One region of the Erwinia rhapontici genome, then DNA from elsewhere that is predicted to be linked to it. Evidence: predicted binding sites of a transcription regulator. Region 1 holds the regulator's gene; the other holds the start of a gene.
The links. Region 1 encodes PurR, which represses purine synthesis genes. Its sites were predicted from a motif close to CANGCAAACGTTTGCNTG; they were not measured.

Region 1 (3,557 bases):
TTATTGTAGCGATTCTGCCCTGGCGATGAAAATGACATTTTCACATGCGAGAGAGGTAAAAATGTGACTAATAGACAAAACAGGGAAACAAAATAACATTTTCTTATCATCACTGCTGCACCTGTTATGACTAACACTGGTTTTATTGCTGGGTTAACCACCTGATTGTGCTCAATATTACATCATTTTCTTGATCTGTATTATTGAAACAAAAAAGACCTTACCCTTTGTTAAGAAGTTAGATTAGAATTGGCCTAACCTTCTGCATACCGCAGAAATCTCTTTTTTTACCGCGTTGCTGCTTTTTTGTAGCGCACAAACTGTTAATGGGAACGATGCGTTTACTCATCACGCTCTTCATACTGGCTTTCACTCAGCTGTTCTTCAACATGGCGCACGCATCGCCACATGCCCCTATTAATGCAAAACAGCAAAAAGCCGAAAGCAATACTGCACGTGTAGATGACCGCCGTAAGCGCCGCCCGGTAAAAGCCACTTCGACCAAAAAAGTCAAAGAACCTGTCAGTAAGAAAGCCAAAGAAACCGCTAAAAAAGAACCCTCTAAATCAGCACGGCTTCTGCTGGCAAAAAAACTGAAAGAGAAAGAAAAGAAAAAAACCAGCGTGGCCCCGGTGCGTAATGCGAAGGTGGAGAAGAAAACACTGAGTAAAAAACTCGCGGCCAGCAAAAAAGCAGATAAAAAACATTATGGTCGTCAACGCGCAGGCAGCAAAGCCACTGACGATGATAACGATGCTCTGAACGCCCCGCTCAAACTCAGCAAAGCGCATCGCGCTCGCTACCAGAAAGCACGTGAGACGGCGATGAACAAGCTGATGGGCCAGCTCGGTAAACCTTATCAATGGGGCGGCACCTCTCCGAAAACCGGTTTCGACTGCAGTGGTCTGGTGTGGTATGCCTATAAAGACCTGGTGAAGTTCAAGATCCCACGCACGGCTAATGAAATGTACCATCTGCGTGATGCGGCTTCGATTAAGCGCGATCAGTTAGAGAAAGGTGATCTGGTCTTCTTCCGTATTAACGGACGTGGCACAGCAGATCATGTTGGCGTCTATCTGGGTGGAGGGAAATTTATTCAGTCTCCACGGACAGGTAAAGATATTCAGGTCAGTGCGTTGAGCGAAGATTACTGGCAGGAACATTACATCGGTGCGCGCCGTATGATGACGCCTAAAACGATTCGATAATGCGTGTGGGTTCGGGAAGAGTTTCCTCCTCCCGTGCAAGAATTAATGCATTACCGCCGTAAAACTAAACGCAATAATCATCAGCAGTGAACCCACAACGGTCAGCGCCGTCATTTTCATATCAGTGTTCATTCTCTCTCCTCAATAACCTTGTTATTAGTAAGCCAACAGATTTTCCCACAGTTACCCGTAAAAATCTCGTTTTCTGTGCGCAGCCTTGTTAGAATTCTTTATTCCGTTGCGCAACACCGTTGGCAACGTGTAAAAGTCAGCACTGCATGTCACTCTACGGACGATTTTACCCCTTCCCGACCCTTTGAGACAGCACCCAAAATAATTCTGGTCGGGAAGGAATGGCTGTACCCAGGCAAACGTTTAACCAATTAGTTATCAAGATGTTACGATAACACCAGGAGTACGATTTTCATGGCAACAATTAAGGATGTGGCAAAGCGCGCCGGTGTTTCAACCACCACTGTGTCTCACGTGATTAACAAAACGCGCTTTGTAGCCGAAGAGACGCGCGAAGCGGTATGGGTTGCAATCAAAGAATTGCATTATTCCCCCAGCGCCGTAGCCCGCAGTCTGAAGGTCAACCACACCAAAACCATTGGCCTTCTGGCAACATCCAGTGAAGCGCCCTATTTTGCAGAGATCATTGAAGCAATAGAAAACCGCTGCTTTGCCAAAGGCTATACGCTGATTTTGGGCAATGCGCACAACGACCTGCAAAAGCAACAGGCCTATCTGTCAATGATGGCGCAAAAACGCGTCGATGGGCTGCTGGTGATGTGTTCAGAATATCCTGACACGTTGATTTCTATGCTGGAAGATAACCGTAATATTCCGATGGTCGTCATGGATTGGGGCGAATCACGCGGTGATTTCACTGATACCGTGCTTGATAATGCTTTTGAGGGTGGTTACCTGGCGGGGCGCTACCTGATCGAACGCGGGCACCGCGATATCGGCGCGATCCCAGGCCAGCTTGAGCGTAATACAGGCGGTGGCCGCCATGCCGGATTCCTGAAGGCACTGGCAGAAGCGGGCATCACTTTGCGCGATGAATGGCTGGTGCAGGGCGATTTTGAACCTGAATCTGGCTATCGCGCCATGCAGCAAATTTTGTCGCAGAAGCAGCGCCCAACGGCCATTTTCTGTGGCGGTGATATTATGGCCATGGGCGCGATTTGCGCAGCAGATGAAATGGGGCTACGCGTACCGCAGGATATTTCAGTGATCGGTTATGATAACGTGCGCAACGCCCGCTACTTTACGCCCGCACTGACCACCGTCCACCAGCCAAAAGAGCGTCTGGGCGAAACCGCTTTTGATATGTTGCTGGACCGTATTACCAGCAAGCGCGAAGATCCGCAAACCATTGAAGTTCACCCTTCACTGATCGAGCGTCGTTCCGTTGCCGATGGTCCTTTCCGCGACTACCGCCGTTAATCACTCACCTGCCACTGGCCAGGATGTTCGCTTAACCACTCTGCATTCAGGGTTTCTGTGCTCCCCAGATAGTCCAGTAACCAACTTAGCGCCGGTGAGGCGCTTTGTTCCGACCAGCTGAGATAACAGGGACTGTCGGGAAACGGGGACGTCAGCGTCACTTCTCCTAACACGCCTTGTTGCAGCCAGGGCTGGGCAAAATGACCGGGTACCATCCCAACACACAGCCCGGCTCGCAGGCAGTCAAACGCACTTTCCCAGTCAGGCACCACCAGCCGTCGTTGATTATCTAATGTCCACGTGGTGCGTTTCGGCAAGGCACGTGAGGTATCTTCCAGCACCAGCGATGGCCACTCACGGATTAACGTCTCGCTTAACGGTCCCTCATGGCTCAGCAGAGGATGTGACGTTTTCACCACGCAGCGCCAGTTAAGACTTCCCATATCACGAAAAGCAAAACGTCCTCGTACCGGGATCGCCTGAGTCGCACCGATCGCAACATCGACGCGACCGTCAGCCAGCGCATCCCACACACCGTTGAACACTTCCGGCATGATATGCAGTTCCATATCCGGAAAATGCCGGTAGAAATCCACGACCAGCTGCCGGGTGCGTGCCGGGCGCACAATTCTGTCGACCGCGATATTGATTTGTCCCCGCCAGCCGTTAGCCACCTGTTGACAGCGTGTGCGAGTGGCGAGCATTTTTTTGATAACAGCACGACCTTCTTCAATGAAAACCCGTCCGGCGTCCGTCAACTCCACATCACGATGACGACGCTCAAACAGACTCACGGCCAGCCAGGCTTCCAGCTGGCGCACGGTATAACTTACTGCGGAGGGGACGCGATGCAATTCCGCCGCAGCAGCGGTAAAGCTGCCCGTCCTCGCCACCGCA
Region 2 (3,557 bases), 1.6 Mb from region 1:
TCGCGGCTTTACTGGCCAGCCCTTTTCCCTGATGGCTGGGGGCAATAATTATCTGAAACTCTGCACGACGGTGGATATGATTAATCTCCACCAGTTCAACCAGCCCGGCATTACTTCCATCGTGTTCAACCACAAACCGACGTTCGCTCTGATCGTGGATATGCTTGTCGTAGAGATCGGACAGCTCAACAAACGCCTCGTACGGCTCTTCAAACCAGTAGCGCATCACGCTGGCGTTGTTATCCAGCTGATGAACAAAACGCAGATCCTCGCGTTCGAGCGGGCGCAGTTTCACACTGTGATCAACAGACTTGGCAGACATAAAAATTCCTTTTAGCGGACGCAATATTGCCGGAGGAGTATAGCGGTTTATTGCAGGCAAAAAAAACGCGCCCTCAGGCGCGTTATGTCAGCATTGGGGATATCCCCGGGTTATCAGAAGTTGTAACCGACAACCAGGTAGTAACCGAAACCGTTTGATTTCACGTTAAAATCACCTTTACCGAAGTTCAACTCGGTGCCGTCATTCCACTGGCCGCCGTTGTGGAAGTAACGCGCCACAACAGAGTAGTGCCAGTGATCATAGCCCAGCGAGAGAATATGGCTGGACGCGATAGAGTTGCTGGTGCGTGACGGGCCGGCTTTATCGGCGAGGTCAGAACCCCAGTCAAAGTTGGTAAAGCCGATATAGGTCAGGTTGCCGCCCCACAGCTGAGTCAGTGGAACGAAGTATTTCACCTTGAAGCGGTAGCCGTCCCAGCTGTCTTCATTGGCTGCACCGTAGTTTTCCCACTGGTATTTGGCATACACGTTCAGTGACAGGCCCACATCAGAATGGGTGTCGATGTCGGTACCCAGACCCATATACCAGGTATTCTGGCGGCTCGCCTTGTTGTCGCCCATATCGTAGATATAGTTGTTGGCGAAATACCACTCTTTGAACGGACCAAAACCAAGGTTGGTGCCGGTCAGTTTATCAATAGAGAAGCGCGGTTCGATCTCCATGAAGAACGGAGAACCATCATCCCACGCGCCGACATCGTTACCGTTACCCACGCCGAAGAATTTAGGAACGTCGATGTAGCCGTAGAAATCGAACCAGTCCTTTTTCGCAAACGCTTCATATTCCAGATAGACGTCGTTGTTCAGCTGCGGCCCGAAGCGGGTGTGATAGCTTCCTACGACGTTCACGCTCTGATGCCACCAGTCAGAAACATATTCCGGACTGTTGGTTTCGGCGAGAGAAACATTGGTATAGGAAAGTGCTGCCAGTGCGCCAGCCATCATAATTTTATATTTCATTATTATTACCACATGCTCTGAGACCCTGCTCGGCAGCCAGCGCGCTGGTCGGGTCATGTTATCTACGGGCGACAAATGGGTGCTTGTGACTGTAACAAAAACACCCGCCATGAATACTGCGGCAGTGTGCCGCTATCAGGGCATTAGGAAATAGAGATTGCTCACACTTGTCAAATTCAGTTTCATTTTAATTCAGTTAAAGTGTGATGAATGTCACATTAAAGTGCCGTGTGAGGGGAACTTTTCCCGTAATGGGGTTTAGGGCCGTTTGTGGCAAGGCGAAAACGGTTGCCTGCCGGAAATGGCAGAAATACGGGGAGAGTGGACATACTGAAACACCAGGAGTGTGCTTCACGCTCTCTGGTTATTAATAATATTTTCTTATATTACGGAAGGTTGGCAGGGGGGCGTTAATCACACTGGTTACCGATTTTTGCCAGGGCGTGGCGGTCATTTTTTGCTGCCTGTTGCGCCAGAGTGACAAAATCATTATCGCTATACATCAATGACGGCGAAGGCAGGTTAGCCATATGATCACCGCGCCAGATTTCAAGTCGTGCAAATTGTGACAACGGACGATGGTCAAAATGATCGGGTAACGTCAGCCACAGTTCCGGCACAGTATCCGCAGGACGCGACGGCAGCCGCTGGTGACTGACGCTGTAGTTGCGCAGACGCACCAGAAATTTGTCGGGCAGGCGACAATGGTTGTTCCACCATATGCCATCCAGCATATCAAAGTGAAAGCGGGTGGCTTGCGGGCTGACGGCTTGTAGCTGTGCGAGCGCCAGCGGAAGCATCTGTGCCATCGAATATTGATACTGCGGCAGTGATGATGCTCCGCCCGAATTAAGTATATCTGTAGCCATGCGCGCCCCGAGCAGATTGGAATAGAGATCTTCTGGTGAAAATGCGGAAACGGTTTCAGGATAGCCGGGTACGGACTCGAAGCCATACCACTGAGCGACCTCATGCCAGGCGGCGAGCTGAAAGGCGAGGTAAGCCGCCAGACTGACACTCAGATTGTAACGCGCCAGCGTGTCTTCAGGGGGCGAGAACTGCCGTAGTCGGATAATGCGTTGCCCGAGTTCATCGCTCATCTTTATCGTGGTAGCACGCCCCAGCGCTGGCCAAATTTTGCTGAACAGCCATAGCGTGTTATCCGCGGTATCACGCACATGAGCAAGGTCAATAAATCCGCCCCGTCGGGTATAGATAATACCGTTGAGCTCACTGCTTATTCCCGTCAGTGTCGTAAAGATGCTTTTCCAGCTGTCGTTATAGTGATGCTTTCCCGTGTTATCAGGATCGACGACATTACGTAATTGAAAAAAGGGGACAGGAACCCCTAAAAGCTTAGCCCGAATGTTATAGCCAAAAGCACAACAAGGGCGCAGACCATCAGGAGGAGGGAGTGGCAGGATCGCTGGCCAGACGTGTTGCGCGGGTGGGGGCGGAAGCTGAAAATCACCCGGCGTTATCGGCTTATCAGTCAGGGGAATACTGGCATGGCAGGCGTTAAGGAACAGGCATAACAGGAGCAGTACTTTTTTCATCAGAAGGCTTCTCCAACCTGAAAATAGAAGCCTGAGCTTTTCTGTCCTACACCGTAATCCAGACGCAAATTCATTCTTTTCTTAATTTCAAAACGATAGCCGATACCGACAGAAGGGAGCCAATGCCCGTCCAGAACCTCACTGGGATGGGGAGACATACTGCCTGCGCCAGCCCAGGCAACCATTCCATGTCGCCAGCTGAGTTTTTTACGCAGTTCAATCTGCGTAGTGACCACATTGCGGTCGCGATATCGTCCCTGGTAGTAACCGCGCAGGTGATGGCTGTCGCCGAGTGTGCCGTCCATCGTCCAGGGCACATTGCCGCCGGCAAAACGGCCGTACAGATCCCATGCCAGCAGCGTGGTTGGGTTGACGGCGTGGTAAAGGTTGTATTGCATATCCCAGATGGAGAGTCGGTTGTCTCCGCCTAATTCCGGGAGGTAATCGGTGTAGCGGAGATTCAACAACTGTCCCTTAGAGGGGTTAATGGTGACATCTCGTGTGTCGTAGCTGAATAGCAAGCTGAAACCGGTGTTAAGCTCGTTTAGCGGTACCGGATGCTGGAAGAAACTGCCTGCCGCCTTATTCTGTAGTCCGGTTGCCTTCTCATAGGCGAGGGCCCCCCCCATACCGACATAGGTATGCGCCTGTAATCGATACAGGATCTCTGGATTGAACGACAGGGTGCGCGAGTTATAG

Region 2: the regulator PurR is predicted to act here: its motif matches at 1,580-1,597, upstream of LJN55_RS17620 (nucleoside-specific channel-forming protein Tsx).

What each region holds. Positions count from the first base shown of each region.
Region 1 covers NZ_CP085627.1:2,240,586-2,244,142, reverse strand. Annotated here, with positions in the region: gene LJN55_RS10570 (C40 family peptidase) at 336-1,208, shown strand; gene cydH (cytochrome bd-I oxidase subunit CydH) at 1,251-1,340, opposite strand; gene purR (HTH-type transcriptional repressor PurR) at 1,635-2,660, shown strand; gene punR (DNA-binding transcriptional activator PunR) at 2,657-3,557, opposite strand, start outside.
Region 2 covers NZ_CP085627.1:3,806,751-3,810,307, reverse strand. Annotated here, with positions in the region: gene speG (spermidine N1-acetyltransferase) at 1-322, opposite strand, end outside; gene LJN55_RS17620 (nucleoside-specific channel-forming protein Tsx) at 436-1,302, opposite strand; gene LJN55_RS17615 (DUF4056 domain-containing protein) at 1,713-2,858, opposite strand; gene LJN55_RS17610 (BamA/TamA family outer membrane protein) at 2,858-3,557, opposite strand, start outside.